Regions from separate parts of the Bradyrhizobium sp. P3_C3 genome, predicted to be linked through region 2. Evidence: riboswitches for the same ligand, from Rfam matches in the RefSeq annotation. Region 2 holds a riboswitch; each other region holds the start of a gene.
The links. A riboswitch is a leader RNA that binds a small molecule or an ion and turns the genes downstream of it on or off. The one in region 2 is predicted to bind cobalamin.
Positions count from the first base shown of each region.

Region 1: another riboswitch for cobalamin. It lies ahead of AC1DW2_RS09485 (TonB-dependent receptor); the one in region 2 lies ahead of AC1DW2_RS14740 (TonB-dependent receptor domain-containing protein).
Region 3: another riboswitch for cobalamin. It lies ahead of AC1DW2_RS09570 (DUF1636 family protein); the one in region 2 lies ahead of AC1DW2_RS14740 (TonB-dependent receptor domain-containing protein).
Region 4: another riboswitch for cobalamin. It lies ahead of AC1DW2_RS08125 (TonB-dependent receptor); the one in region 2 lies ahead of AC1DW2_RS14740 (TonB-dependent receptor domain-containing protein).

Region 1 covers NZ_JBFUGY010000006.1:140,504-148,400, forward strand. Annotated here, with positions in the region: gene hydA (dihydropyrimidinase) at 61-1,467, opposite strand; partial or broken gene AC1DW2_RS09475 (maleate cis-trans isomerase family protein) at 1,480-2,219, opposite strand; gene AC1DW2_RS09480 (PepSY domain-containing protein) at 2,342-3,763, opposite strand; gene AC1DW2_RS09485 (TonB-dependent receptor) at 3,776-6,148, opposite strand; cobalamin riboswitch at 6,264-6,465, opposite strand; gene AC1DW2_RS09490 (histidine phosphatase family protein) at 6,537-7,109, shown strand; gene cobT (nicotinate-nucleotide--dimethylbenzimidazole phosphoribosyltransferase) at 7,116-7,897, opposite strand, start outside.
Region 2 covers NZ_JBFUGY010000011.1:81,356-89,252, forward strand. Annotated here, with positions in the region: gene AC1DW2_RS14715 (adenylate/guanylate cyclase domain-containing protein) at 1-1,352, shown strand, start outside; gene AC1DW2_RS14720 (hypothetical protein) at 1,479-1,655, shown strand; gene AC1DW2_RS14725 (hypothetical protein) at 1,807-2,019, shown strand; gene AC1DW2_RS14730 (hypothetical protein) at 2,122-2,379, shown strand; gene AC1DW2_RS14735 (hypothetical protein) at 2,492-2,713, shown strand; cobalamin riboswitch at 2,789-3,002, shown strand; gene AC1DW2_RS14740 (TonB-dependent receptor domain-containing protein) at 3,117-5,234, shown strand; gene AC1DW2_RS14745 (DUF6925 family protein) at 5,258-6,268, shown strand; gene AC1DW2_RS14750 (hypothetical protein) at 6,330-6,911, shown strand; gene AC1DW2_RS14755 (hypothetical protein) at 6,908-7,204, shown strand; gene AC1DW2_RS14760 (CbtB domain-containing protein) at 7,201-7,383, shown strand; gene AC1DW2_RS14765 (CbtA family protein) at 7,394-7,897, shown strand, end outside.
Region 3 covers NZ_JBFUGY010000006.1:159,254-167,150, forward strand. Annotated here, with positions in the region: gene cobN (cobaltochelatase subunit CobN) at 1-2,783, opposite strand, end outside; gene cobW (cobalamin biosynthesis protein CobW) at 2,783-3,832, opposite strand; gene AC1DW2_RS09570 (DUF1636 family protein) at 3,829-4,203, opposite strand; cobalamin riboswitch at 4,300-4,523, opposite strand; gene cobO (cob(I)yrinic acid a,c-diamide adenosyltransferase) at 4,564-5,199, shown strand; gene AC1DW2_RS09580 (cobyric acid synthase) at 5,226-6,674, shown strand; gene cobD (threonine-phosphate decarboxylase CobD) at 6,663-7,628, opposite strand; gene cbiB (adenosylcobinamide-phosphate synthase CbiB) at 7,640-7,897, opposite strand, start outside.
Region 4 covers NZ_JBFUGY010000005.1:121,112-129,008, forward strand. Annotated here, with positions in the region: gene AC1DW2_RS08110 (efflux RND transporter periplasmic adaptor subunit) at 1-915, opposite strand, end outside; gene AC1DW2_RS08115 (FixH family protein) at 1,000-1,392, opposite strand; gene AC1DW2_RS08120 (hypothetical protein) at 1,495-1,860, opposite strand; cobalamin riboswitch at 2,091-2,298, shown strand; gene AC1DW2_RS08125 (TonB-dependent receptor) at 2,499-4,847, shown strand; gene AC1DW2_RS08130 (GFA family protein) at 4,986-5,393, shown strand; gene AC1DW2_RS08135 (Cj0069 family protein) at 5,554-6,633, shown strand; gene AC1DW2_RS08140 (TRAP transporter large permease) at 6,748-7,897, opposite strand, start outside.

The DNA.
Region 1 (7,897 bases), on a different contig from region 2:
GCACGAGGATGGTATGCGCAACAGACGACATGGCGTCGTCCCGATGCGATTATTTTTCCGTCACACCAGGCTCGACTTGCCGCGGCTGAGCACCTCGCCCGCGCCCTTGTCGCCGACGATCTTGCCCTGCTCGTACACCACGCGGCCCCGCGCGATGGTGGTGACAGGCCAGCCGGTGACGTCAAAGCCCTCCCACGGCGTATAGTCCGCGCCGTGGTGCAGGTCGGCCTGCCGGATCGGCTTCTTCAATTTGGGATCCCATAGAACGACGTCGGCGTCGAAGCCGACGCCAATCGAGCCCTTGCGCGGATAGAGACCGTAGATCCGCGCATGATTGGTCGCAGTCAGCTCGACGAATTTCTGCAAGCTGATCCGCCCCTTCGACACGCCCTCGGAGAACAGGATCGGCAACCGGGTCTCGACGCCGGGGATGCCGTTCGGCACCCAGCGGAACGAGGTGCGGGAATTCGGCGTCAGCTTGCCCTTGGGATCGTCGTAGCGGAACGGGCAGTGATCGGACGAAAAGGTTTGGAACACGCCGGTGGTGATGCCTTCCCAGATCGCCTGCTGGCTTTCGGCATCGCGCGGCGGCGGCGAGCAGACATACTTTGCGCCTGACATGTCCATGTTCAGGCCTTTCATGTCGTCGGCCGTCAGCGTGATGTATTGCGGACAAGTCTCGGCATGCACCGGCAATCCGCGCTGCTGGGCCCAGCGCACCTGCTCCATCGCCTCGCGCCCGGAGACGTGGACGATCATGATGGGAACGCCGATCACCTCGGCATGGCTGATGGCGCGATGCGTCGCCTCGCGCTCGACGGCCTGCGGCCGCGACACGCCGTGATAATAGGGCGCGATATGGCCCTCGCGTTCGAGCTTGGCGGTGAGGAAACGGATCGCGTCGTAGCCCTCGCAATGGACCATGACCAGCGCCTCCTCGCGGCGCGCGACGTCGAACACTTCCAGCAACTGCTTGTCGCTGAGCACGAGGTCGTCATAGGTCATGAACACCTTGAACGAAGTGTAGCCATCCTTGACGAGAGCCGGCAGCTCCCCGAGCACGACTGCGGTGGGGTCGGAGATGATGAGGTGGAAGGCGGTGTCGATGTAGCACTCGCCCTCGGCGAGCTTGCGGTAGTTCTCGACGCAGGTGCGCAGCGACGTCCCCTTCTCCTGGAGCGCGAAGGGCAGCACCATGGTGTTGCCGCCGGCCGCCGCCGCGCGCGTTGCCGAAGCAAAATCGTCGGCCATCACGACATCGGGTCCGGAGGCCTGGGAGATGTGGACGTGGCTGTCGATCCCGCCCGGCAGCGCCAGCAGACCTGTCGCGTCGATCTCGCGCGCCGCACCTTCAATGCGGTCGGCGATGTTGACGATGCGTCCGTCGCGAATGCCGATATCGGCGCGAAACTCGTCGCTGGCCGTCACGATGGTGCCGCCGCGAATGGCGAGATCGAGCTGCGTCACAGGAGGGCTCCGTCACTTGATGATCGCGGATGTCTGGAAGATCCGGCCCCACGCCGCAAGGGCCGCGATGTCGCCACCGGCGAGTTCGAGCGTCCGCCACAGCGTGACCGCGACCGAGTCCAGCACGGCGATGCCCAACTCCCGTTCGAGCGCGGCCGCCAGCGCGGCGCCGTCGAGATTGGTGCAGAGAATGACGACGGCATCGGCGCCGTCCGCCGCGACCGCGCGGATCATGTCGGCGATCGTCGCGGGCGTGACTCACCGAAGGAACAATTATCGCGCAGGCCGAGATGCCGCTCGGCATGAGGGGCGATCCCCTCCTCGGCCCAGACTTCGCCGATCCGCCGTTGCACGTCGTCCGTATAGGGTGAGACCAGGCCGACGCGTCCGGCGCCGAGCGCGCGGACGGCGTCTATACAGGCGAGCGTGGAGGTCGTCGCCGGGACATCGGTCCGCGCCGCGATCGCCTCGCACAGGCTCCGGTCGCGGCCGATACCGAGCCAGCTTGCCGACGTGCCGTTCCAGGCAATGGCATCGACCCTGGCATCCGCCAGCAGATCCGCCGCCGGCAGCATCACCGAGGCATCGAACTGGTTCAGCGCCGCGGCATCGAGCGCGATCTCGGTAACGCGGAAGCGCGAGAAATGAGCGGTGACGCCGGCCACGCCATGCAGCATGGAACTGGTGACGGGCTCCAGCACCGAGTTGGACGACGGGGTCATCATGCCGAGACGCTTGCGCTGAATTGACATCGATCACGATCGCCCCATTGAGAGAGCGCACCGCGGCGCCCCCCTCGGACGATCATCCGCGCCTGCCATCGCCCGCGCAACCCGCAATTTGCATGGCGCATATGATTTGTTCGATACGCAGCTCAAGCCGCGAAGGTCGACCGCAAGCGCCGCCAGCCGATGACGATGCCGGTGACAGAAAATGCCAGCCCCAGCAAGCAGAGCCCGACGACCAGGATATCGCGCAGACGCGGATGCGCCATGAGAACGGGAAAATCGAGCGTGTGAAGCGCGCTATAGAACCAGCGATGGGCGCGCCGCGAGGCATCCAGTCTTTGCAGCACGCGGCCGTCGGCACCGTCGATGTCGAACCAGAGGTCGCCGCATCGGGAGCGATAGACGGGCGCTCCGGGGACAGCCGAGTGCGCGAGATAGTCGTCATTGTCGGCTAGAACGGACGGGGCGCCGCAACCCGGCGCAAGGCGCGTCGTCAGGTCATGGACATCCTTCTCGCCGAGGAATGCCAGCTGCCGGCTGCGGCTCGCCTCCTCCGTTTTGGTTAAGGTCTGACTGGCGAGGCCGATCCGGTCGCGCCGGTAGACAACACCGTTGACGTCGAACCATTCGACTTCGCTAGCCGATGGCTGACCGACCGGTGGGGCCGTCGTCCAGTCCGGCGCGGCATACACCACGCCTGCTTCGGTCGGGGTCAGCTCCCCGCGCGAGAACAGCCGGCCGTGATCCATCGAGAGCCAGCCACTGAAACTCCAGGTCAGTACGAAAACGGTCGCGACGAGACCAATGATGTGATGCAGTGCGTGCCAGCCGCGATAAGGCGACGAGACCCGACGCCCTCGAATCCTGATCCTGGTAATTCCGAGCACCGCGCCGAGCGTCGCGGCGATAAAAGCCACCAGCGACAATGTCGAGACCACCTGATCCCAAAGGGACCAGTTGCTCCTCAGGACCGTCGGATAGATCCAGTGCAGGACGCTGCCGGCCAAATTCCACCCGCGCTCGCTGCGGGTCGTATCCAGCACGACTTCGCCGGTGCGCGAGGAGACATAGACCTCGGTTCCGGCCGCATCGCCAAGAGCGACGCGCAACAGAGGCCGGTGTCGATCAAAGCCGTTGGGTACGCTCCATTGATCATAATCCGCGCCCGAAGTCATCGCCGCCCGCGCGGCATCGAGCCCGCGTTGCCGGGCATGATCCCGCGCGATACCGACCGCGACGTCGACGGACGTCACCGATGCATCCCGTCCGTCGGAGGCATGGACCGCGCGCACACGCGACGGGTCCGACACGACATAGACCGGCCCGTCGCTCCGCTGGACCAGGCGAACGCGCGTGGCGTCCGCGACCCCGCTCGCGGCGACGGCATCCGCGACCGCAATCCTCACCTCTCCGCCAGCCACCGGCGCGAGCCCGGAAAAACGTTCCGCTTCCGTCAACGACGGAAACGGGACGAAGTGCATCACGATTCCGCTCGCGAACCACATCGCGAACAGCAGGCAGAACGCGATCCCGAGCCAGCGATGCAGCAGCACGATCGCGTTCATCATGTGGTCAGCGCCCTACCATTTGAACGCGGCCGAGAGCTCATAGGTCCTGGGCGCACCGAGCAGGATCTGGTCGGGATAGAACGGATCGCCCCAGATCGCGTAGCGCTTGTCGGTGATGTTGCGCACGCGGAAGCCCAGACGGGCCTGGTCGACCGCGTTGAACACCGTCTTCGGGATGTCGACGAAGGCGTAGACGTCGGCGACGGTGTAGGCCTTCATCGTCACGACGTTGGCATCGGTGTTGTAGCGGTCGCCGACATAGCGGCCCGTGATGCCGAGCTCCACCGGCCAGGGCGTGAAGAACCGGTACGACGCACCGGCATTGGCCACGACACGCGGCACGTTCGGCGGCGTGTTGCCGGAGAACGAACCGCCGACGAAATTGTAGTCGGCGTAGCGCGCATCGACATAGGCGATGTTGCCCCAGAGCCGCAGGGGCTCGATCGGCCGGATGGCCGCAGCGAGCTCGACGCCCTTCGACTCCTGCCGTCCCGCGATGTTGAGCTGCATGCCGCCAGCCGCCGCATAGACGTTCTTGCGCTGGATATCGTAGGCCGAGAACGACCATTCCGCCCTGTTGTTCCACAACAGATGCTTGACGCCCGTCTCATAGGTGCGCGAGGTCGTCAGGTCGAGCGGCTGGGCTGGCCCAAGCAGGAAGATGTTGTTGGCTGAGACATCAGCACCGGTCGCGTACTGACTGAAGAAGGTCAGGCCGGGAACGGCGTCCCAGGTATAGCCAATGCGCCCCGTCGTCGGGACCCAGGACTTCGAGAACGGGAAGTTCGCCTTTTCCAGCCCGGCGGCGTCGGTCGAGTTGCGGTCAAGCCCGATATGCTCGACGCGGAGGCCGCCGACCAGCGCGAAGGTTCGCGTGAGCTTCACCCGGTCCTCGAACGACAGCGCCTCGTTGTCGATGCGCGCGGTCTGCTGCTGCGTCGTGAGCAGGCCGTAAAGGCCACGGTCGGGATTGACGAGCGAGACGTAATCGTCCGGGAAGTTGGCCGCGCCCGGCCTGACGAAATCGAGATAGCTGGACGAAAGTGTCGTGACCAGGCGGTTGTCGAAGCCTGCGATATTAGCGTCCCAAATCAGGTCGGTAATGTTGCCGACAAGGCGTTGGCTATGTGCAACATAGAAGCGCTCGCGATCGACCATGTTCGAGTTGGGCAGGCCCGTACTGGCATTGAAAGCCTCGATCTCGTTGTTGAACCAGGTACGCTCCGCGCCATAGGCATAGGCTTGGCTCTTCAGCGTCAGGTCAGGCGCCAGCTTCAGTTCGAAGCCGCCGCGCAGCCACACCTCTTGTGCCACGTTGCGGTTGTCGAGAACGTTGTAATTGGTGTTGAAGGTACGATCGTCGATCGTGATCGCACCGAGATTCGTTTTGTTGAAGTTCGAGACGTAATTACCCGAAACAATGCCGCTCGTCGCATGCGAACCGCTGAAGGCGATCGGTACCAGCGGTGCGCCCCAATAGGCCTTCGAGCGATCTTCCCGGTACTCGATCGCGCCCCAGATCTTGAGACTGTCGGAGATGCGGTAATTGAGCTGGCCAGACACATCCAGCGTCTTGGTATTGGTGTCGTCGGCAAAGCCATTGAGCGAGGCGCGGCTGATGTCGAAGCGGTAGTCGAGCCCCTGCAAATTGGTGCTGCCGCCCGAGCCGTAATGGACGCCGAACGAGTTGAGCGAATCCCAGGAAAAGTCGGCTTCATTCCGGATCGGCCCGGTGTGTGGCTGCTTCGTGATCAAGTTGATTGCGCCACCGGCGGCACCTTCGCCCGACATCAGCGAGGCCGGGCCTTTCAAAAATTCCACGGCTGCGAGATTGGCCGTATCCGTGATCCGCGAGGTCATGTTCTGCGGACCGATCTTGATGCCGTTGTAGAGCATGTTGATCTGGCTGTTGGTGAAGCCACGCATGGAGAAAGCCGCGGGCTCGGCCGGATTGTCGCCGGAGGTGACACCGACCGCGCCCTGCGCAACCTCCGACACGGTGCGATAGCCCTGCTCCCGCATGGTCTCGGCCGAGATGACTTCGACGGTCGCGGGTGTCTCCTGCACGGTCAGGCCGAGGCGCGAGGCGCTCTCGGCAACCACATTGGTGTTGAGCGGCGTCTGCGCCGCCGCGGTCGGCACGACGGGCTTGGCCGCGGCCGATGCGGCCGCTGGCCTGCGCGATGCTGCGCGGCGTGGGCTCTGCGCGTCCCGGGCCGCCGGCTTTGCCGGTTTGCGGGATTGGGCGGGCGACACCTCGACCGGCGGCAGCGGCTCGCGGGCCTGCTGCGCCAGCGCTGCGGGCAGATCGGCGACTGCYAATGAAGTAAGCGCGGCGGAAGCGAGCAGGAAGCAACGCGGTCGTACAAGACGAATGGAAGACACAGTTCGGGACCTCGGTATGACGTCAGTGGCACGTCACAGCGAACCAGGTCCCACCTCCGGCCTTTGAGCCTTCCGATGAAGCCGAATGTCTGTACTCCCCGACCGACATCTTCGCGTGTGACCACGGCTGACGGCAGGTCTCCTGGCTCGCGGGTCAGTACCTTGCATCGCCTTCCCGGGACCGAGATACCCAGTGGCTCGTGACGCAAGATTCGCCGCTTACAGTTGCGGGGGCAGCCGCGGCATTGGGGACAAAATCCCCGCACCGCATTCCCTTTTCATCCCCACTCGGGGAAACCGTCAAAGCCATCTAGGATTACCAACAAGACAGAGTCAATGTGCCGGTACGACGTTATTACCACAGCGACCAACTTCCTTGGAGATAGGCATGGAAGGCGAGACCTTCCTCTGGCTGATACGGCATGCGCCCGTCGACGGCGTCAAAGGGACGATCCACGCGGCCGACGCGCCCGCCGATCTCGGCGATCGCGTGCAACTGGAGGCGTTGCGGCAGAGGCTCCCGCCAGATGCTGCGAGCTTTGCGAGCCCGGCGCGACGCACGGTTGAGACGGCGCGCGCGCTGGGACTCGAACCCGCGTTGGTGCCCGAATTTGGCGAGCAGGATTTTGGCGACTGGACCGGCCGGCGGCATGACGGGCTCGCCGCGACCGGCGGCGAGGCCTATGCGCAGTTCTGGAGCGATCCGGCGCACGCGCGGCCGCCGGGCGGCGAAAGCTTTGAGGATCAGGTCGCGCGTGTGCGGCTGGGTCTCGCGCAAATCGGCGCCGGCTCAGCAACGCTCGTCGTCCATTCCGGCACCATCCGCGCCGCACTCTGCATTGCGCTGGACCTGACACCACAAGCGGCCCTGCGCTTCGTGATCGATCCGTTTTCACTGACCCGGATCGACCGGCTCGCCACCGGCTGGCGCGTCGTCGCGGTCAATCAGCGCGCGGCTTGAGCCGGGTCAGGCCGGGCGATCCGGTACATTGGCCTGCGCGAAGGTCGCCATGCCGTTGTGAAGGCTGCACGCGAGCCGCACCAGCGGCAGCGCGATGGCCGCACCCGATCCTTCGCCGAGCCTGAGATCGAGGCTGATCAACGGCTGCACGTTCAGCGCACGCAGCACCAGCCGATGCCCCTGCTCCGCCGATTGATGCGACGGCAGCAGGAATGGCTGGCACGACGGGTTCAGCCGCACCGCCGCCAGCGCCGCCACCGATACGATGAAGCCATCGATCAACACGGGAATGCGGGCTTGCGCAGCCGCAATGATGGCGCCGCAAATCGCCGCGATTTCGAGGCCGCCGACGGCGCACAGGATTTTTTCCGGCGAAGCGCCCGCAATGCCGTGATGCGCAATCGCCGCATCGATCACACCCGCCTTGTGCGCGCGGCCGGCCGCGTCGACGCCGGTACCGCTGCCCGCGATCTCCTCGGCACTGATGCCGAGCAGGCTCGCCGCAATCGCGGCCGACGTCGTGGTATTGCCGATGCCCATCTCGCCGAAGATCAGAAGATCGGGCCTGCCGGCTGCCGCGCGCGCGACTGCGCGCTGACCGGCTTCGAAGGCGAATGCCAGCTCCGTGGGGGTGAGCGCGGCTTCCACGCTGAAGTCGCGCGTGCCCCGGCGCGGCTTGTCGGTGACGATTCCGGCCATCTCCTCCTGCGCCAGCGTACCGGCGTCGACGACCTCAAGGTTTGAGCCAAGCTCACGCGCCAGCACCGAGATCGCGGCACCGCCCGAGG
Region 2 (7,897 bases):
GGATCGAGACCCGCATCGAAACCGCTCTCACCGAGCTGCGTCACGACATGAATGAGGACCACGCAAAACTCCTCAAGCAGGTCGAAGGCAAGCAGATGACGGAGGCGCGCGGGACCCTGGAGCATCTCGACACCATACGCGACCAGTTCAACCAGAAGATCGACGCGATCCGCGCCGACATGCTGAAGCAGGTCTTCGCCAGTACGGCGACAGTGATCGGTCGCCAGCGCCAGGCGATGATCATTTCGGGCATCGTCACCATCCTCGCGGCGGTGGTCGGATTTGCTTTCGCGCTCCTCGTCTCCAGTGGCATCACGCGACCGGTGCGGCTATTGCTCGCCGGCACCCGCGAGGTCGAGGCGGGCCGCTTCGACAAGACCATCACGGTCTCGACCCAGGACGAGATCGGCGAACTCGCCGCCGCCTTCAATCGCATGATCGAGCAGTTGCGGCACAACGAGCGCATCCGCGAGACCTTCGGCCGCTATATCGATCCCAAGGTAGCGCAAGGGCTGATCGACCGCCCGGAGGTCGCCATCGACGGCCAGCGCCGGGTGATGACTATCATGTTCTCCGACATGAGCGGCTTCACCTCGATGAGCGAGGGCATGACCCCACGTGGCCTCGTCAAGGTCATGAACCACTATTTCACGGTGATGTCCGCGCCGATCCGGAGCCATCGCGGCGTCATCGATAAATATATCGGCGATGCCATCATGGCCTATTGGGGCCCTCCCTTCATTGAGGAGGACGAGCCGGCGCTGTTCGCCTGCTACGCCGCCATCGACATGGCCGATGAGGTGCCGGCGTTGCAGAAGCAATTGCCTGACCTGCTCGGCATCCGCGCCATGCCAGGCCCTTGCGATCTGCGCATCGGGATTGCCACCGGCGAGGTCCTGACCGGCAGCATCGGGTCCGAGCTGATGATGAGCTTCACCGTGATGGGCGATGCCGTGAACCTCGCTTCGCGGCTCGAACTGGTCAACAAGATCTACGGCACGCGGATCCTGATCGCGCAGGCGACGGCGGACGCGATCGGATCGAACCTCGAGCTGCGCGAGATCGATCGTCTCGCGGTGGCCGGTCAAAGCGCATCGCAGGCCATTTTCGAGGTGATGAGCAAGGCGCACGGGCTCAGCGTCCCGCAGGAGAGCCTGCGCGCGCGCTACGCCGAAGGCCTCGCCGCCTACCGCGCGCAGCGCTTCGACGAGGCTCGTGCCGCGTTCAATGCAGCGCTCGAAGCCGTGCCCGGCGACGGTCCCTCGCGCACGCTGCTCGGCCGCATCGCGCAGTTTGAAGCCAATCCGCCGGACGCCAATTGGGACGGCGCCTGGCGGCTGGAGCAGAAATAGCCGTCCTTGCCAGGCCTGCACCGCCCTTGCCGGAAAAAACGTTTCTACTCGATAACGATGTTCGCCGTGACCTATTTCTCAGGCTTAGGTTTGACGTCCCTTGTGGCGTTTGATGGGGACACGCCGATGACAGAACTTCATGACAGGCTGGAACGGTTCGAGACGCTCACCGCCGAATGCGAGCTGATTGCCAAGCTCGCCACCGACAGCACCAAGCGCGAGTTCTATCTGAGACTCTCGGAGCAGTATCGTCAGCTGGCGGTGGATATGCGGAAGGCGATCGCGACCAAGGCCGCGGCCTGACGCCGCCTGCAATCCGTTCTTAATGTTTGGCGCGCATCCTTCGGGATGCGAGCGTCGCGATCATGATTGCTCGCATTGGGAATGCCGAGGTCCGTTGCTGTGCAGCGTACCTCGCTGACGTCGCTTTGCCGCTCCCTACCAGGGCAATCCCATGCGCCTTCTCGCAGTCCTCATCTTCGCGCTCATGACGGCCGCCTGCAATCAGGAGCAGGACATCACCGGCTCGACCCCGGTCTGTGCGATGCGGAACTACAGCTCCTACAATGCCCGCGACATGAACCAGTGCGTTGCCGCCTGCAAGGCGTGCGACCACGGCAACACCGTCACCTGCACCACGTCATGCACCCTCAAGGGTGCCCACTGAGCGGCGGCGCTGGCTGGAGCTAGCGCTGAGGGTGCTCGGGCACCGGAACGATTCACATGGGTTAGTCATTGAAGCGGCAGGCAGGACGCGGAGTCCTATGGAATGGGTATGCTCGATCCCGGTCGGTTCCTGGTGTCGTGCTCGCAGTGCGATGCATGGCCGATGGCGGCCAACGTCAAACGTTCGAGCTGGTCTTCGTCGCCGCACGAGGTCCGCTTCGTGTGCCCGCGCTGTCGCCGCGAGGAGACAGCCATCATCTCGGCCTCCGGTGAGCTGACCCCGATCCGGCGCATCGACGCTCCGCTGCGCGATGTCACCGCGGCCTGGGCTCAGGCCCAGCGGCCAAGAGGTCGGGCGTAGCCCGCCCGTCGCAGGACCAAGAGGTCGGGCGTAGTCAGCTCTGCGCAAGTTTTGGAACCCAGCCTACGCCGACGCGTTTCCGCTCCGACATCAACGCACCGAGGCCCTGCGAATGATCAGCGAGCATTTCGACACCCGCACCCGGATCAACATGAAGCTGGCGCTGGATCGGGTTTGCCGCAATCGCCCGGTCGGCGAGGACCATTGCTTTCGCAGGTCCGTTGCCGAGAACATCATCCGCTGCGCGCTCACGGGCCGCACCGGCATCGGCCAGCTCGTCGATGCCGGCGAGCGGGCGGTGATCAGGACGCGTTCGGAGCGGGAGCCGGCCTGATTGCGCCGGCTCAATCTCCGGTGCGGTGCTTTGCCCGTCATGCAACCGGCCGATTGACTCTCCGCTTGCCCGCCCCGTAGATTGGCCGGTGACGGTTCTCCTCACGGAGATCAAAAGGGAACGTGGTGCGAGGTTTTCCCGATACCGGGATATTCTCAACGCCACGGCTGCCCCCGCAACTGTAAGCGGTGAATCTTTCGTCATATGCCACTGGGAATCTCGGTCCTGGGAAGGCGACGTAAGGTAACGACCCGCGAGCCAGGAGACCTGCCGTCAGCCGTGGTCACACGCGAAGATGTCGGTCGGGGAGTACAGACATTAGCTTCACCGGAGCAATCGAACGCTCCGCCGTGAAACCTCGTTCGCTGTGACGTGCCACTGACGTCATACCGAGGTTACAAGAGTGTCCCGTATTGTCTTTGCCGCCAGGCGCTTCCGCGCCGGCGTTGTCGCGTTCGTTTCCCTGTATTCGCTCGATCTGTCCATTGCCCATGCCCAACAGTCGGCATCGCCCGATCTGCTGCCGCCGGTCGAGGTCGCGCCGACCGAGCGTGCGGCCAAGCCGCAAGTCGTGCGGCTTGCGCCGGACAAGCCCGAGCGGCAGCGCGTCGCTCGGCTGCCGAAACCCGAGCTGGTGCCGGCGTCGCCCCCGGTTGCCGGGGTATCCGCGGCCAACCTGTTTCCGACGGTCGTCGTCAGTCCGACGGGCGTTGTCACTCCGACCAATCTGGTTGCGAGCTCGGTGACGGTTCTGACCGCCAGAGACATGGAGCGCGATCAGCGCCGGACCGCATCCGATGCACTGAGCGCGGTTCCCGGCCTCAACCTCGTGCAGACCGGCGGCCCCGGCGGACAGACGTCGATCTTCATGCGCGGAACGAATTCCAACCACACCAAGGTCCTGATCGACGGCATCGATGTCAGCGATCCCGGCAACCCGAACCGTTCGTTTGATTTCGGCCAGTTGCTCACCTCCGACATTCAGCAGATCGAAGTCCTGCGCGGTCCGCAGGGCGGTCTCTACGGCGCAGACGCGCTGGGTGGCGTGATCTCCATCGTGACGAAGAAGGGCGACGGTCCCGCCCGCGCCACCGGCTCGGTCGAGGGAGGCTCGTTCGGAACGTTCAACCAGACTGCAGGTCTGAGCGGTTCACAGGACCACTTCAACTATGCCTTCAACGTCGCGCATTTCCACGCGAACGACGTGCCGGTGACGCCGGTCGAATTGCTCCCGCCGGGGCAGAAGGCGATCGGCAACTATTACGACAACATGACCTATTCGACGAAGCTTGGCGCCGAATTGAGCGAAAACCTCACGCTCAACGGCGTGGCGCGGTACACCGACGCCACCCTGCGCTTTACCGGAGACACCTTCGATCCCGTCACATCCGCGAGCTTTCCCGCGGCCGCGCAAAGCACGCAGACGGTGCACCAGCTCTTCACGCGCGGGGAGGCGGTCTGGTCCGCTCTCGACGACCGGATGAAAAGCTATTTCGGTGTCAACTACACCAATCACTGGAACTACAACATCTCGCCCGGCGACGCGATGGCCACGATCACGACCGGCGACCGCGTCAAGTATGATTGGCACACCACGACCCAGCTTGCGCCCAACAACAATGTCATCTTTGGTGCGGAGCATGAGACCGAAACACTGCAAACGGCGACGGTCTCGGCGCAAAACATCAACAAGGCCGGATATATGGAGCTGCAGTCCCAGTTCCGGGATCGCGTCTTCTTCACGGCCAACGTCCGGCAGGACGATAACGAGCGGTTTGGGGAACATCCGACCTTTCGTCTGGCGTCTGCCGTGATCGTGCCGGTCACGGATACGAAGTTCAAGGGAAGCTACGGCACGGGGTTCAAGGCGCCCACGCTCAACCAGCTTTACGTCAGCTTTCCCGCGTTCTTCTTCTTTGCAAATCCCAACCTCAGGCCGGAGGAAAGCGTCGGATACGACGCCGGCTTCGAGCAACCCTTGTTTGGCGATCGCGTTCGCTTCGGGTCGACCTACTTCCGCAACAACATCACGGACCTGATCCAGAGCACGTTCGATCCCGTGACATTCACGAGCACCAACACCAATATCGGCAAGGCGATCACGGAGGGCACGGAGAGCTTCGTCGCGGCTGCGATCACCGACCGGCTTCGCGTTCGTGCCGACTACACTTTTACCCGCGCGGTCGATGCGACCGCGGGACTGGAGCTGCTGAGGCGTCCGAAGGAGAAGTGGAGCGCAAATGTCATCTGGAATCCGATCGATCCGCTGACACTTTCCGCAACCGTGTTGCACGTCGGGAGTTTCGTCGATGGTAACCGCGACTTCAGCATTCTGCGTCTGCTGGCTCCGGCCTACACTGTCGTCAACGTCGCAGCCGAATATCTGGTCACCGACCAGGTGAAGGTGTTCGGCCGGGTCGATAATCTCGCCAATGTGCACTATCAAAATCCGACCGGCTTTCTGCAGCCGGGACTGGGCGTCTATGGCGGCATTCGCCTGGCGAATTACGACGTCAGATAGCGAGAGAGAGAGAGAGAAGCCTCATGACGACGGCCGATCCGCTCATGGACCTGATCGCAAGCCAGCTTGCCGACGCTGAGGCCGGCTGGAGCGTCGGCACGTTCGGTGCCATTGCCGAGTTCACACGCGAGCCCGGTGAGGCCTTCGATATGGAGCAGTCGCGCAACGGGGGCAGCGTCGTGACGCAGAAGGGTGGGATGCGCGTTGTCTCCCACCCGGGCCTGCGCCTGATCGCATCGGAATCGCCGACCACGGAGAGCTGGAGCCACCGCATCGCGCTGTGTCTCCCGCATGAAGCCAGCGCCATGAGCGGTCGTACCGTGCTGACCGAGCTCGGTCCGGATATCGAGGCGCTCCTGAGGAGGGATCGCAGCGGCATCCTGTTCGACCTTGGCCTCGGAACGTTGCAGATCGACGCTTGCATCCGCGTCAGCGATGCCGATGCCGTCGCTGTGCTCAGGAGCCGCACGGGCCAATCCGTGTTCGCGCCCGAAAGTGACGCCATGCGGATCATTCTGGCCGCCAATCCGCACCGCGTCTTCATCAGCCGCATCGGGCGTGCCGAGGTATTCCAGCCGATCCCCCCGCCGGGTGGGCGAAGCCCTGACGGCCCGCACACCCACGTCCTGCCAAAGCTGCTCGCGCATCGCCGCACCCATGCCGCCACCGAGCCGCTGCCTGAGGGGTGGATCCCCTGCGCGCATCTCTATCCGGCCCATCCGCTCCGCGATCAGCTCGGCCGCAAGCGCGCTTTTCGGCCGGATCATCACGCAGCCTTCCAGGCGCTGCTCGAACTCTATGGGCTGCCGGAGCTCACGGCGTGCAAGTGCGCCGTGGTCGAGGCGGTCGCGAAGGGGCGGGGACCTGAGATGGTGACGCTTCCGCCCGATCGCACAGCGCGCGCCACCGTTCGCGTGGCCTTGCGCCAATTGGCGGCCATGGAGCCGCACAGCGCGACACTTGCCGCCTGGCTTGCCGTCTACGACCGGCGCGATCCAGCCGAGACTGAAGATCCCATGGAGGCTCTTCACTGAGTCAGACGTGATGCCGCGTTCCAGCAAAAATGTGCTACAGATCCCACAAGGAGATCGTCCCATGACTGTTACTATCCTGCCGCCCCACGCCGACCGTTTCCGCCTTCATCCGGTCACCTCGCGCCTTGCGCCGATGTTCTGCTTTGCGCTGCTGACCGTGTCATGCGCGCTCGCGAGCTTCGCGCTTGCCTGCGCGACGCCGTTTGCTGCGTTCGCCGTCGTCGCCGCCGCGATGCTGCCGATGCGTCCGGCGCTGCTCGTCGTCACCGGCGCCTGGCTCGTGAACCAGACCATCGGCTTCGGCGTGCTGCACTATCCCATCGATGGCAGCACCATCGCCTGGGGCTTTGTCATCGGTGCTGCCGCGTTGCTGTCGACGGCAGCGGCATCGACCGTTCTCCGCCTGCTGCCGCAGGGCCGTACGCCGCTGATGCTGGCCATCGCGCTCGTCGCCGCCTACGCCGCCTATGAGCTCGCGCTGCTTGCCGCGACGCCGTTCCTTGGCGGAGAGGGCGCGTTCACTGCGGCCATCGTGACGCGCATCGGGCTGACCAGCGCCGTCTGGCTCGCCGGCCTCGTCGCCGCCTGCGAGATCGTCCGCCTGGTCGATCCGTTCGGGCGCGGACGCGCGATGTCGGCTTGAACGACGAGGCCCATTGGCGTGATGGCATCACGTCCCTTGTCTTTGCAGTCAGGGGACACGGCGCGATTTGCGCCGTGCATCGCGGCGCATTCCGGACTTTGATCGGCGTGGAGCCCTCTGCGGAGGATTGCCTCAGCTATTTCCGGCGTTTTGAGGCTGTATTTCGGGAGGCCGCTGGCGCCAAGATCGCCCGTAAAGGCATTTCGGCAGGGACGAGCCTGCATCTTACCAGTCGCGATATCACCCGGAAGCTGTTAGAAAACGACCAAATCGCTAACGGAGAACAGCTATGAGCCAGTCCCATGTCGCACATCTTCCGATCGCAGCCGGACAGGCGGGACGGCTTTCGCAAGCCCTGATGGCCATGGTGCTCGGCTTGTTCATCGTCGGCGTCGTGGGATTCTCGCATATCGACATCGTTCACAATGCCGCGCACGACGTGCGCCACTCGAACGCATTCCCCTGCCACTAACCGGGGCGGCATGAGTACGTTTCGTTCGATCGTTTTCTCGTCGGTCATTGCCGGTTTCATCGTTGGTCTCATCGTCACGGTCGCCCAGCAGTTCGGCACCGTTCCCCTGATCCTGAAAGCCGAGGTCTTCGAGAAGGCGGCGGAGACCCATCAGCACGACGCGCCGCAGGCGGCTGCGGCTGGCCATGACCATGCAAGCCATGATCACGCCGACCATGATCATGGCGCCGAGGCGTGGGAGCCGCGAGACGGATTCGAGCGCAGCGCCTATACAGCGGCCGCGAACGTGCTGACCGCGATCGGCTTCGCACTGCTCCTGGCTGGCTTCTTTGCTGTTCGCAGCGGCGCGACCGGCGCGGGCGTCTCCTGGCATGAAGGCCTGATGTGGGGATTGGCAGGTTTTGCCGTGTTCACCATTGCCCCCGGCCTCGGCTTGCCGCCGGAGCTGCCGGGCGTGCCGGCTGCACCGCTGCTGTCGCGCCAGATCTGGTGGCTGGCCGCCATATTTGCGACG
Region 3 (7,897 bases), on a different contig from region 2:
TCGGTCTCCGGCAAGTCCTGGACGTGCACGAAAGCATCGGCGGATGCGAGCCGCGTCTCGATGCCGGCACGATCCGGCTGCATCGCACCGTCCGCCGAGAACGCCCAGGACGATGCCGACAGCCAGGCTTCGCCGGCGGCATCGCGCGTCTCGGCCGTGAAGGCATCCGGGATCGCGGAGAGGCCGACGCCGTATTGGCCGGGGCGCGGCGCGAACACACGCGAGGCGCGGTGACGATAGGGATTCTCGTCGCCCTCCTCCTCGCGCGTTGCGAGCGCCTCGGCGGCGGCCTCGAACAATTGCGCAAGGCCGGAGAAGACATCGCGGAACAGGCCCGACACGCGCAGCGTGACGTCGATACGGGGGCGCCCGAGCTCCGCCGGTGCGATGATGTCATAGCCGGTGACGCGGCCGGAGGCGTGATCCCAGCGCGGCGCAAGGCCGGCGAGATGCAGCGCCATGGCAAACTCCTCGCCGGCGGTCCGCATCGTCGCGGAGCCCCAGAGATCGACCACGAGGCCTTTCGGCCAGTCGCCGTGATCCTGCAAATGGCGACGCAGCAGCTCTTCCGCGAGCCTGATGCCTTGCGCATGCGCCGACGGCGTCGGCACCGCGCGCGGATCAACGGCAAAGAGATTGCGTCCGGTCGGCACCACGTCCTGGCGTCCGCGATACGGCGAGCCCGATGGCCCCGGCGCAACGCGCTGTCCCGCCAGGGCGGAACGCAACGCATCGCGCTCCGCATCGGCGCAGGCGCCGCGGCCGAACACGTGCAAGCCGTCGCCGAACTGGCTCTCCTTGAGATCGCAGACGAAGCGATCGATCCGTGGGATCGCTTCCGCCGGTGCTGCCGAGGCATCCAGACCAAGATCGTCCTCAAGACCCGCCGCACGCGCTTCGTCGCGAATCGCGGCGATCAGACGCTGACGTCGGGCGGGGTCGAGGCCATCGGCGGTCGAATATTCGTCCAGCAGCCGTTCGAGCCGGCGCAGGCCGTCCGGCACCACGGATTGCTCCAGCGGCGGCGGCAGATGGCCGATGGTGACGGCATCCAAGCGCCGCTTGGCCTGCGCGGCCTCGCCGGGATCGTTGACGATGAAGGGATAGATGACCGGGAGATCGCCGATCAGCGCTTCGGGCCAGCACGCGGACGACAGCGCCACGGATTTTCCGGGCAGCCATTCCAGCGTGCCATGCGCACCCATGTGCACGACGGCGTCGATGTCCTGCTGCCGGAGCCAGAGATAGAACGCGACATAGGCGTGGCGTGGCGTGCGGGCGAGATCGTGATAGTCGGCATCGCGCGTGGCGGCATCGCCGCGCTCGGGCTGAACCGCGATGATCGATTGGCCACTTGCGATGGCCGCGAATTGAAATGCACCGTCGCGACAGCTCGGGTCATCCTCCGGCGCGCCCCAGGCTTGCGCGAGATCATCCTGCAATGCTTGCGGGAGACGCGAGAGCGCGGCGCGGTAATCGGCGACGTTCCAGGTCAGTCGCTGCTTCAGCAACGTTTCGCCAAGTGCGGAGACCGGCACAACATCGAAGCCGGCCTCTGTCAGGTCAGACAGCAATGCCTCGACCGACGCAAGCGCATCGAGACCAACCGCATGCGCGATCTGATGTGGACGGCCCGGGTAGTTCGAGAGCACGAGCGCCACCCGCTTCTCGGCGACTGGCGTCTCCGCGAGGCGCCGCCAGGCCGCAACGCGCGCGGCGACGGCCTTCACGCGCTCCTCATCGGGCCGGTGCGCCAGATGCGAAAATTGCAGATCTGGGTCGCGCTCCGCGGCCGATTTGAAGCTCACCACGCCCGCGAACAGGCGGCCGTCGACCTCCGGCAGCACCACATGCATCGCGAGATCGCCGGGCGACAGGCCGCGCAGCGACTCTGCCCAGTCCTGGCGCCGCGCCGATGAGAGCGCGACCTGGAAGACGGGACACGATGCAGCATCGAACGGTGTCGTGCCGTCCTCGCCTATCGCCGAGAACGCCGTCGCGTTGACGATCGCGGCGGGAGGATTCGTCGCGAAATACGTCCGCAGCCAATCCGCAACGCCCGGAGCCTTCAGCGAGGTGACGAACACGCCGTGCGCGTCAAAGCCGCGCTCGCGCAGCGCCGCGATCAGGGCGTCGACCGGCCCGGTATCAGCGGCGGTGAGATAGGAACGATAGAAGGTCACGAGCGCGAGCGGCTTTCCCTCGCCTGTCATCGGCGCAGCAATGACGCCACGCGCGGGATCGTAAAAGCCCATCTCAGGCACGTTCATCTCGCCGACGACCGGGCCCGCGTAAAGGCCCGAGGCCAGCGCGAGCTGCGCAATCGCGGCCTGGGCTGCAACGGAACCGCCGGTGTCGCAGAGCACCTTGAGCCGGCGCAGCGTCGAAACCGGCAGGGTCGAGTAGGCATCGAGCCGCGTGTCGTCGCGGCCGTCGGCCGGCAGCACGGCCAGCACGATATTGCGGTCCTTCGCCAGCTGCTGCAGGGCCGCGAGCCCGTACGGCCAATAGGACTCACCGCCGATCAGGCGCACCAGGATGCCGCGCGCCTGCGACAGCGTGCGCTCGATATAGGTGTCGACCGACAACGGATGCCGCAGCTCCGCGAGATTGGCGAGCCGCAGCGACGGCAGACTGTTACGGCCGCGCCGCCAGCCGGCCGCGAACGCGGCAAGGTCGGAATCCGAGTACGAGAGCACCACGAGATCGGCCGGGTCCTGGCCGATGTCCCTTGGCGTCGCGGTCTCCTCGAGACCGCGGCTCTCGCGGAAGACGACGTGCATCAGATACCAGATCCTGAAAGCCCAAGTCCGACCTTGATCGCGGCCTCGTCAATATCGCCGTGCTCGCCGATCACGACGAGCTTCGACTGCCTGAGAGCTGCGCCCCAAGGCTTGTCGAATTGGTGGCGCACGCGCTCGCCGACCGCTTGCAGCAACAGGCGCATCGGCTTGCCCGCGACCGCGATATAGCCTTTGACGCGCAGCACGTTTTGCTCGCGCGAAAGACGCTGCACCGACGCGACCAGCGCGTCGATGTCGCTGATTTCAGGAAGATCGATCACGACGGAGGCGAAATCGTCGTGCTCGTGATCCTCCTCGCCGTCGTGATGCGAGGGGCGCGCGGCGAGATCGTTCTCTGCGGCAGCGCCGAGGCCGAGGATGACACGCGCATCGATCACGCCATCGGTGACGGATAGCATCGGCACGCGGCGCGGCATCTCGGCGGTGATGGCGGCTTTGGCCGCTTCGATCCCTGCGGCGCCCGCAAGATCGGCCTTGGTCAGCAGCACGATATCGGCGCAGGCGATCTGGTCCTCGAACACTTCCGACAGCGGCGTCTCGTGATCGAGATTTTCGTCCGCCGCGCGCTGCGCTTCCACCGCAGCCGGGTCCGGCGCAAAACGGCCGGCGGCGACAGCCTCGGCATCGGCCAGCGCAATCACGCCATCGACCGTGATGCGCGAGCGGATCTCAGGCCAGTCGAACGCCTTCAGCAGCGGTTTTGGCAGCGCCAAGCCAGAAGTCTCGATCAGGATGTGATCGGGCCGCACCGTCCGCGCCAAGAGCTTTTCCATGGTTGGAATGAAATCGTCCGCAACGGTGCAGCAGATGCAGCCATTGGCGAGCTCGACGATGTTTTCCTCGGGGCAGTTCGCGTCGGCGCAGGATTTCAGGATCTCGCCGTCGACGCCCTCGCTGCCGAACTCGTTGACGAGCACCGCGAGCTTCTTGCCGTCGGGGTTTGCGAGCAGATGCTGGATCAGCGTCGTCTTGCCTGAGCCGAGAAAACCGGTGACCACCGTCACGGGGACTTTTGCGAGCGAGTTCATTCGGCGGCCTCCGGCAACACGGCAATGGGGGGAATGCGGGCAAGCGACTGCTTGCGGAAGATTTCGGGACGGCTGCGCCAGGGCACGAGGCCATCGGGCGCGGCGGCATAGGCCGCAGCACCCGCGACCACGTCGCTCGCATGGGCCTCTGACAGGCGGCCATAGACATAGGACCAGCGGCCGGGCGCGCTGAGCGCAACCGAGCAACCCTGGCTGCATGCCGACAGGCATTCAACGGGAACCACATTGACGCCCTCGGGCACGCCGGCATCGAGGATCGCGCCATGCAGGCGCTTGCCGGGCGTCGTCTCACCCTCGTCGAGCGTCTGGCCGGCACGGCAGGTAATACAGACGTGAAGTGTGACGGTCATCGCCTCTTCCAGGATAAACAGCGGGAGGCGAAGAGGCACACGGACCATTCCCCCGAAGGTCCGTTTCCCCGTCGCGGAACACCCCGTCCGCCGGTCCAAAACTCGTCCGCGCTGGCAGGTCTCCCGGCTTGCGGAGCAGGGCTTTTGGCCCTTCGATCCCCGCCTTCCCGATCCCCTGCGGGGGATCAGTGGCCTCGGGCATCTCTCCGGTCACGGTCGCGGGGGCGGCTGCAGTTTGGAGCCGAATCTTGTCGATTCGGACCCTATCGCATTCCCTCTTCGCCTGTCATAGGACAGGAACCAACGCCGGGCCACCATTTGCCCCCGGCCGCCTCTTGTCAAGCCGAAGGACCCTGTCAGATGACGCCTGAACCGGATACCCAAACGGCCGAGGAAACCGAAGCCCGCCACGCCGCGAAAATGGCGAAAATCAAGGTCGCCCGCGACAAGATCATGGCGACCAAGAGCGGCGAGAAGGGCCTCATCATCGTCCACACCGGCGCCGGCAAGGGCAAGTCCTCCTCCGCCTTCGGCATGATCGTCCGCTGTGTCGCCCATGGCTTCCCCTGCGCGGTCGTGCAGTTCATCAAGGGCGCCTGGGACACCGGCGAGCGGCGCCTGCTCACCGGCCATTTCGGCGAGCTCTGCCAGTTCCATGCGATGGGCGAAGGTTTCACCTGGGAGACGCAGGACCGCGCCCGCGACATCGCCGCAGCACAGGCCGGCTGGGCGAAGGCCAAGGAGCTGATATCAGATTCCAACCTGCGCATGGTCGTGCTCGACGAGATCAACATCGCGCTGCGCTACGACTATCTCGACATCGCCGAGGTCGTCGAATTCCTGAAAACGCACAAGCCGCCGATGACGCATGTCGTGCTCACCGGGCGCAACGCCAAGGACGAGCTGATCGAGATCGCCGATCTCGTTACCGAGATGACGCTGGTCAAGCACCCCTTCCGCTCCGGCATCAAGGCGCAAGCCGGCGTCGAGTTCTGAGCACGGCCCCAGGTTCTGAAAACACCATGGCGCGCGCATTGATGATCCAGGGGGCCGGCTCGGACGTGGGCAAGTCGCTCATCGTCGCCGGCCTCGCCCGCGCGTTCACGCGGCGCGGCGTGCGCGTGCTGCCCTTCAAGCCGCAGAACATGTCGAACAACGCGGCCGTGACCGTCGACGGCGGCGAGATCGGTCGCGCCCAGGCGCTGCAGGCGCTGGCCGCCGGCGTCGAGCCGCACACCGACATGAACCCGGTGCTGCTGAAGCCCGAAACCGATGTCGGCGCACAAATCATCGTGCAGGGAAAGCGGATCGCGACCGCGCGCGCGCGTGAATATGCGGCGATGAAACCGTCGCTGATGGGCGCGGTGCTGGAAAGCTTCGAGCGGCTGAAGGCGCGCGCCGATCTGGTGCTGGTCGAAGGCGCCGGCAGCCCGGCCGAGGTCAACCTGCGCAACGCCGACATCGCCAATATGGGCTTTGCGCGCAAGGCCGACGTGCCCGTCGTGCTGGTCGGCGACATCGACCGCGGCGGCGTCATCGCCCAGCTCGTCGGCATCAAGACGGTGATCGACCCCGACGATGCCGCGATGATCGAGGGTTTCGTCATCAACAAGTTCCGCGGCGACCCCTCGCTGTTCGACGACGGCTACAAGCTGATCGAAGCGAAGACCGCGTGGCGCGGCCTTGGCGTGCTGCCCTGGTTCGCGCGCGCCGGCGAGCTGCCGGCCGAGGACGCGCTGGGCCTGAGCGACGCGCGCAAGCCCGGCCAGTGCAAGATCGCCTGCCTCGTGCTGTCACGGATCGCCAATTTCGATGATCTCGATCCGCTGAAACTCGAGCCCGGCGTCGATCTCGTGATGGTGCGGCCGGGCGAAGCCATCCCCGGCGATATCAGGCTCGTCATCATCCCCGGCTCGAAATCCACCCGTGGCGATCTCGCCTTCCTGCGCGCGCAGGGCTGGGACATCGATCTGCTGGCGCATCACCGCCGGGGCGGCCATGTGCTCGGGCTCTGCGGCGGCTATCAGATGCTCGGACGCAGCGTCGCCGACCCCGACGGCATCGAAGGCCCCGCCGGCGACACGCCGGGTCTCGGACTTCTGGACGTCGCCACAATGATGAGCCCGCAGAAGACGCTGACGCGCGTCGCGGCCGTGCATGCCGCCACGGACCAGCCGATCGAGGCCTACGAAATCCACATCGGCCGCACCGATGGGCCGGATCGCGCCCGCCCGTTTGCGAAACTGAATGGGGAGCCGGAGGGCGCGATCTCCAGCGATGGGCGCGTGCAGGGCAGCTATTTGCACGGCCTGTTCACCTCGGATGATTTCCGCAAGGCGTATCTCGCAAAGCTCGACATTCCGGCAGGTGATGAGCCTTATCATGCGAGAGTCGAGAGCGCGCTCGACGCCCTCGCCGATCACATCGAACTGCATCTCGACGTCGGCGGCCTGCTGGCGCTAGCGCGCTAGCGCCTCGGCAAGGCGCGTCCATTCGGCTTCGCTGCCGGGAAGCCCGAGGCGCAGCCATGCCGGCTGTTTCGCGAATACGCGCGACCAGATTTGGCTACGCGCCAGTTTCTCCTGCGCAGCAAGCGCATCAGGCGTCTCGTAGAGACGAAACAGTGGTGCACCGCCGACGAGCCGCCAGCCTTCCGACTGCACGATGTCGTCGAGGCGGGCACAGTCGCGTGCGAGCCGCGCTGACGTCGCCTCGGCCCAGGCGTCGTCACGCAAGGCGCGGCAGCCGATCGCGATCGCCGCTCCCGACACCGGCCACGGACCTGACGCCGCCGCGAGCTTGGCGATGTCGGCCGCATGGCCGAGCGCAAACCCAAGCCGCAGGCCGGCGAGACCATAGAACTTTCCAAACGAGCGCAGGACCAGCAATCCCGGTCGATCCGCCTCGGATGCGAGCGACAGCTGCGGGGCAGCATCGGCAAAACTCTCGTCGATGACGAGACGGCCGACGCGCGGCAGCAGCGCCAGCAAATCCTGTGGCGCAAAACGCCGGCCATCGGGATTGTTGGGATTGACGACGACGGCGAGATCCGCGCCCGCCAGCGCGTCGAGCTCGCCGACCTCCTGGACTTCCCAGCCTGCAGCCGACAAGACCCCGGCATATTCATTGTAGGTCGGCGCAAGGATGCGCGCGCGGCCGGCTGGCGCGAGTTGCGGCAGCAATTGAATGGCGGCCTGCGCACCGCCCATCGCGACGATCGGCGCGCTTGTGCCGTAAGCGTGCTGCGCGGCCAGATGCAGGCTCTCGATCTCCGCGCGCGACGGCAGCGCGTTCCATGCACGCGCACTCACCTCGCCCACGGGATAAGGCAGCCGGTTGATCCCGGTCGACAGATCGATCCAGTCTTCCGCGCGTCCGCCAAAACGCTGCTGGGCCAGATCGAGATTTCCACCGTGCTCGCGCATGCCCCGTTCTTTCACGCGAGGGCCAGGATCGCAAGGAGGCCGGCGAGCAGCAGCATGGCGCGGCGGTAGATCGTCAACCCCTGGCTGATGTCCGCGGCAAGCGGATCGCGCGCGCCTTCGTTGAGCCAGGGCTCATCGGTCGCGCTGCCGTGATAGATGCGGGGGCCGCTGAGCCGCACACCAAGCGCCCCGGCCATGGCCGCCTCCGGCCAGCCGGCGTTGGGCGAACGGTGACGGCGGGCATCGCGCGTCATGCAGGACAGCGCCTC
Region 4 (7,897 bases), on a different contig from region 2:
CAGCGCCCAGACCACCGAGGTGTCCGCGATCCGGAACAGAACGTCGCCGGGATTGGCCCGCATCCCTTCGATCGCATTGCGTTCGAGCACGACCCCGTCGCGCGGTGCAGACCAGCGTATGGCGACGGGCGCGGTGTGCGTCTTGTCCATCTCCGCAATGACGGACTCGGGAACGTCGAGATTGACCAGCCGCTGTCGCGAGCCGCGGCCGTACATCTCGACACCGCCGACCGTCTTGGAGGTGATCGTCGCGAGATATTCCGCCGCCGCGGACGCCACCGCCGAACTGTAGATTTCCATCAGCGGCTGGCCGGCCTTCACGCGCGTGCCAGTGGTCACGTCGGCGACCTTCTGCACGAAGCTTTCGGCGCGCATCGCGATCACCGACACGCGGCGTTCATCGAGCTGGATCGTGCCGGGCGCCTTCACCGAGACCCGGATCGAGCGCCGCGCGACGGGCTCGGACTTCACGCCCGCGCGCTGGATCTTGCCGGGCGACAGCTTCACTGTGCCGTCGTCGGTATCGTCGCCTTCGTAAACGGCGACATAGTCCATCCCCATCGGATCCTTCTTTGGGACGGTCGATGTATCGGGCAGCCCCATGGGATTGCGGTAGTAGAGGATCTTTCGCGGCGACGCCGCCTGCGCCTTCGGGGGCGCCGGCGCGACGGCCGCTCCGTCGTCGTCGTAGACCGGCAGATAGTCCCGCCCGCGGTCGTCCTTCTTCGGACCAGCAGACCAGAGCGGCGCACCGCTTGGATCGCGGTAGTAGAGCGGCGTTCGCTCCGCGGCAGCCGCAGCCGATGATATGTCGGCCTCAGCGAGCCAGCCCGCACCGTTCGAATGCCAGTAGTAGCCGGCCAGGACCAGGCCGCCGCCCAGCGCAAGTGCCGTCAGGAGACGCAGCGTTTTCATATGGTGTTTCCGCGCGCCCGGGAGCGCGCGTCCGTGTGAAGGAAAAAGGGGAATGTCGGGCGCTGCCGGGCAGCGCCCGAACGCTCACTTGACCACCGTGACGATCACCTTGCCGGTGACGGTCTCCGGTTCGCCCTGCACCTTCACGGACAGCGTCATCTGGTAGTGTCCAGCCATCGGCAGGTCCGTCTTGAAGGCGTACACACCCGGCTCCCTGGACGGCAGCGGCGCGACCGCCGATTCCATCTCGGCCATCCCGTCCGGGGCCATGTCGAGGCGGCTTTTGAAGATGACTGCGTCCGGTATCGGCTTGCCGGTCTGCTTGTTCGTCAGGCGAACGGCGAGCGTGACGTCTTCGCCCTTCTTCATCTGCGGAGTGACGGGCTCGAAGGCGTAGTCGCCCGCGCCCGCCATCGCGGCGGAAGCGGCAAGCGAAAGGGTGGCGGCGAGAGCCGCGGTGCTGATTTTGGAAAGCATTGTCCTGTCCTCATGAATTGATCTTTCGCCGTGGCGCGTGAAGCGCGCACGTCAGTCGTCGTCGCGAGCAGGCACGCCGCTCGCGTCTCGGGCTTTGCGAGATCAGATTCGAGGAGGTCGGAAAGGAGGACTGCCGCCGCGGAAGGAAACGACCTGATCCGGGGGAATAGCCATCGTGCTGGCCATGACGGCGAGACGTTCGAACGCCATGGGCCTGACATCACCAAGCGCGATGATCCCGCCAACGCAGCAGAAGCCCATCCCGCACTTGTAGCCGCCGCTATGGGAGCCCGTTCCCTTCATGTCGGGACAACAATCGTCCATCGACATGTCGGCGTCGCCGCTCATGTGCATGGCCGTCTGCATGCCATCCGACGACATTGCGAGGTTCGCCGCGGACACGCCAACCGGCAGCATCGCCAGGGATATGGCGATGGCGACTGCCAGGATGGTACGGACGAACTGCATCAATATCGACTTACCTTGTCGGGCCGGAACTCGGCCTCAGTAGCATATTCGGACACCAAAGGCAGTCATTGATCGTGGTCAAGCGTCCGTTACCCAGGCTCGCACGGAGGCCGGGTTGGACGTTTCGACGCAGCCCTAGGACTATCGTGCAAAACAGCAACACAAGGCCACCATCGACCGACCGGCCCGTCGAACAGCCCGCGCGGATGTTGACGCGCTCATCCCCTGATGCCAGTTTCGTGATCGGTAGTGTCCGCAAGGACTCTTCAAGGGAATGCGGTGCGTCCACCTCAGTGGGCAATTCCGCGGCTGCCCCCGCAACTGTAGGCGGATAGCCGACGACCAAACGAACCACTGGAGCCCCGCTTGGGCCTCTGGGAAGGTGGTCGAAGGCGATGACCCGCGAGCCAGGAAACCTGCTACCAGCCATGGTCACGCGCGAACGCATTGGGCGGGGTGCCCTGATGTCGGACAAGTAGCCGGTGCATCCGCCGCCTGGGGCGAAGGTGGATGACTAAGGCAACCGCGGTGACGGTTTGTTTGCGTCGCCGCAGAGCGTTGTCGTGCAAAATCTTCATTTCCGTGCTGGCGCAAGGCCAGCGTTATCGCGTGCTTTCCTGATTACTCTGCTCTCGTCGGTGTCCTTGTCGTCCGCGGCGCTCGCGCAAAGCGCGACGCAGGACAACCGCTCCCGGGAGGTCGGTCCGGTGATCGTGTCGCCGCCTGCGCCGCGACAGGCTCCTGCCGTCAGCCCGGGCACTCAGAAGCAGCGCGCGGCCCGGCGCGCCGCGGGACGCAATCGTGGCGCCCCTGCTGTCGCCGTTCCGGCCGCGCAAGCTCCGAGCGGCCCGGTGCAGACGCCGCTCAACACGGCAGCCGTCACCGACGTCGGCTCCCGGCTCGGCATCACGGCGCGCGAGATGCCGGCGACCGTCGAGGTCATCAGTCAGCGGACGATGCAGGACCTGGGCATCCGGACCACGACCGACGTCGCCAAGGCTGCAGTCGGCGTCACCGGCGGCGATGCGCCCGGCGCGCCCGCCATCTTCTCGATGCGTGGCTTTTCCGGCGACCAGATCTCCACGCTCTACAACGGCATCCCGATCGGGCCGTCGACCATGACCGGCCGTCCCATGGACGTGGCTGGCCTCCAGCAGGTCGAGATCATCAAGGGACCGGACTCGCTGGTGGCGGGCCTCGGTGCGACCGGCGGCGCCATCAACTACGTGAACAAGGCGCCGCACACCGGACCAATCGTCAACGACGCCTTCACCTCCTACGATTCCTTCAACGGCTATCGCGCCGGTTACGGATCGGGCGGCAGCACGCTGATCAACGGCCTCGACTACCGCTTCGACATCAGCCATTTCAACAACAAGGGCTTTATCGACGACACCTATTCGAAGCTCAGCAACGTCTCGGGCCAGCTGAACTATCGCGTCAACGAGAACCTGAGGATCTGGGGCGCGACCGAATACAGGCAGGACAACGACCGCTTCTACTGGGGGACGCCGCTGGTGCCGGCGAACGCGCCGGGCATCGTGCCGACGTATGGCGTCGTCTCCGGCCTCTGGAGCAACTATTACCTCGGCGGCGGCACGCCGGTCCCGGTCACCATCGACGCGCGCACGCTGACCACGAACTACAACGTGCTCGACAATCACAGCGGCGCCAACGAGCTCTGGCTGCGCAGCGGCTTTCAATGGGACATCACCAACAACATCTCGCTGAAGAGCCAGGTCTATGGCTATGACGCCCACCGGCACTGGTTCAACAACGAGATCTCGTCGTTTGACCAGACCGTAGGCAATTTCGCAGGCGCGCAGAGCATCTACCGCGAGCGCCTGGCGCTCGATCACGCACAGCGACTCTACGGCAACATCACCGACCTCACCGTCAATTCCAATCTCGGCGGAATGGACAATCGCTTCGTCGCCACCGTGGCGGCGAGCAGCAACCAGTTCAACGTCTCGCAGGACACGCTGTTCTTCAATGACTACGTCGACCTCCTCAATCCGGACCGCGGCCTCTACGGCCCGCGCAGCGACGAGAAGATCTACACCCATCTCGACACCGCCTCGCTGTCGTTCGAGGACCGGCTCAAGCTGACCTCGACCTTCGCGCTGATCGGCGGCATCCGTTTTGAGAATATCGAGCTGTCGCGGACCCGCTTCGACGAGAATGGCCTCCTGAAAGCCAGCTATCCTTTCTCGAAGACGTTCAATCCGGTCACCGGACGCATCGGCTACACCTGGGACATCGCGCCCGGCGTGATGCTTTACAGCCAGTACGCGACGGCAGCCGACCCGACGGTGGCGAACATCTTCATCCTCAGGCCCACGACGCCGCTGCTGCTCACGACGTCGCGAACCTACGAGACCGGCGTGAAGCTGCTGTCGGCCGACAAGCGCGCGGAGGCCACGTTCTCGGCCTTCGACATCGAGCGCAAGAACGTCTACGTCCCCGAAAGCGGCATCCTCTTCAACGTCGCCGGCAAGATGGCCTCCAAGGGCGTCGAGATCGCCGCCGCGGTCAATCCGGTCGCAGGCCTGAAACTGTGGGGCAACGTCGCCTTCGTGCAGTCGCGCTTCATCGACTTCACCTATGTCGACGGCAATGGCGACTTCCAGTCCTATTCGGGCAAGACGCCGCCCAACGTTCCGAACTTCATCGCCAACGCCGGCGCCTCCTATCGCTTCGACACGAAGCTGCCGGTGGAGATCGGCGGCCTCGTCCGTCACGTCGGCGACCGCTTCAACTTCCAGGACAATCTGGTCACGATGGACGCCTACACGATCTTCGACGCGTTCGCGTTCGTCGATATTCCAAAAGCCTATTTCCCGGGCGTCGACCAGACCCGGATCAGCTTTCGCGTGAGGAACCTAACCAACAAGCTCTACGCGGCCTGGGGCGATCCGGGTTACACCGACCAGATCATCCTGGGCGCGCCGCGCAGCTACGAGGTCGCGGCTTCGTTCAAGTGGTAGTCGCGGATCACCTCGCCCGCGCCGTGGCAGGAGTTGTCACGCGACAGTAGGACGCAATCGCAAATCGATTGCGCCGTTGAAGCCGCAGGTCTCGAGAGCTATCGATCAACGAGACCTGTCTTCCATCGGGAGGAACGCATGAGCACCATCACCGGCGGTTGTCACTGCGGCGCGATCCGCTATCAGGTCGAGGGCGAAGCGATCGTGCACGCGCTGTGTCACTGCCGCGATTGCAGGCTTCACGCGGGCGCTCCCGTCGTCGGCTGGACGATGTACGCGGACGATGCCGTCAAGGTGACCAAGGGCGAGCCCAAGGTCTACAGCTCCTCGGAACATGCGCGGCGGCACTTTTGCGGCGACTGCGGAACCGGCCTGTTTTATGTCAATGCCGACATGTTGCCCGGGGTCATCGACGTCCAGAGCGCGACCTACGACGATCCCGACGCCGTACCGGCGACGATGCACATCCAGGTCGCAGAGCGCCTTCGATGGATGGAGCGCGCGCACGAACTGCCGACATTCGACCGCTATCCTCCGCCACCGTAGCGGCGCGCGCGAAGCGTTCGCCGTCTCGATGGAACCGCACAAACACCATCTTGCAACGGCCGGACGATCTCACGTAGATTGATCGGCGTGGGGACGAAGCAGACTCCCCGTGAGACCTCGGTCCAAGCTCTGCGCAGCACGCCATTCGTGGAGCTTGCGCATGGATACCGAACGCCATCCTCCTGTCCGCCATACCGTTGCCATCCTCTCCCGCGGCGACGCCGCCGCGCGCCGGGACGCGACGGCGCAAAACAGCCGCTTCGTCCGCGTTTTCGAAGCACTCGCCGCGGTCGGCATCGAAGCCCGACCGGTGATCTACGACGAGATCTTCGCCGACGCCGTCCGCGATCAACTGCTCGCCGTCGATGGCGTGCTCGTCTGGGTCGATCCGATCCATCAGGGCAAGACGCGCGAGGCCCTCGACCCGCTGCTTCGCGACGTTGCGGCGCAAGGGCCATGGGTGAGCGCCCATCCCGACGTGATCCTGAAGATGGGCGTCAAGGAGGTGCTCTACCGAACGCGTCATCTCGGCTGGGGAGCCGACACGCATCGCTATGACACCGCCGCAAGCTTCCGCGCCGAATTTCCCGCGCGTCTTCAGGCGAACGGTCCGCGCGTGCTCAAGCAAAATCGCGGCAATGGCGGCCAGGGGGTGTGGAAGGTGGAGGCCCTGCCCAACGCGGACGCCATGGTTCGCGTGCTGCATGCCCAACGCGGCAGTCTGCCCGAGGACATGCCGCTCGATGCCTTCCTCGCGCGCTGCGAACCGTATTTCGGATGGGGCGGCTGCGTCATCGACCAGGCGTTCCAACCCCGCCTGCCCGACGGCATGATCCGCTGCTACATGAGCGGCGCCAAGGTCGCGGGCTTCGGGCATCAATTGATCAAGGCCCTGATCCCGCCGCCGCCGGAAGGCCCCGACGCACCCGAGGCGCAGCCGGGCCCACGGATCATGCATGGACCCGATGCTTCGCAATTCCAGACGCTCCGAAGATCGATGGAGGACGAATGGACGCCGCAGCTGATGGACACGCTCGGCATCGACGAACCGTCGCTGCCGGTGATCTGGGACGCCGACTTCCTGTACGGGCCCCGCGACGCCGCCGGTACCGACACCTACGTCCTGTGCGAGATCAACGCGAGCTCATGCTTTGCGATTCCCGACGACGCGCCAGCGGCAATCGCCCGAACGGTGAAGCACCGCTTGCTCCGGATTCAAGCAGTGCGTTCGGGCGCATAACGCGGAACACTAGGCCGGCAGCCGTGCTGTGACGTCGCCGGATGTCTCCGTGCACAACGGGCAGCGTTGACGAGCCCCGTGGTGGCGCGATCAACGCGCCCGTGCCATCCCACGTCACAGGAATCCGGTCGATATCCACGGTATCGCGGCCACCACGAGCGTGCCGATCAGCAAGGCCACGATATAGCCGACGATCGGCTTGATGCCTTCGTCGGGACTGATGCGGCTGATGGCACAGGCCGCATAGTAGCCGACGCCGAACGGCGGGGCGAACAGACCGATGCCCATGGCGAGAACGACGACCATCGCGTAATGCACCTCGTGCACCCCGACCTGACGGGCGATCGGAAACAGCAGCGGCCCGAACAGAACGATGGCCGGGATGCCCTCGAGCACGCTGCCCAGAATGACAAACGCCACGATGGTAACGCCGAGGAAGACCGGCGTTCCGCCCGGCAGCGCGGTCATGACCTTGGCGAGCGATGCCGAGAAACCCGACTGGGTCAGGGCCCACGCCATCCCGGTCGCGGCACCGATGATCAGCAGAATCGCGCCGGACAGTGACGCGGTCTCCACCAGCATCGGATAAAGGCGGCGCCAGGAGAACTGGCGATAGATCAGAAGCCCGGTGAGAACCGAGTAGACGATGCCGATGGTCGACACCTCGGTAGCCGTCGCAACGCCCTCGACCACCGCGGCCCGGATGACGAAGGGCAGAGCCATCGCCGGAATCGCGATGACGAAGGCGCGGCCGATCTCGCGCCCGCTCGCGCGCTTCACATGCGACAGGTCTTCGCCGCGATATCGCCACCAGACCACGGAGCAGAGCCCGATCGCCAGCACGATGCCGGGCAGCAGACCGCCGGTGAACAGCGCCGCGATCGACACGCCCGTGACCGAGCCGATCGTGATCAGCACCAGCGAGGGCGGGATGGTCTCGGTCTGGGCGCCGGTTGCGGCAAGCAGCGCGACGAGATCGCCAGGCTTGGCGCCCCGCTTGGTCATCTCGGGAAACAGCACGGGCGCCACCGCTGCCATATCGGCCGCCTTGGAACCCGAGATTCCCGACACCAGGTACATCGCGCCGACCAGCACATAGTGCAAACCGCCACGCACATGTCCAAGCAGGCTGGCGAGAAAGCCCACCATGGCACGCGCCATGCCGGTCATTTCGATCAGTAGGCCGAGGAACACGAACAGAGGCACCGCCAGCAGGATCAGATGGCTCATGCCTTCGTCCATGCGCCCGATGATGACCACATCG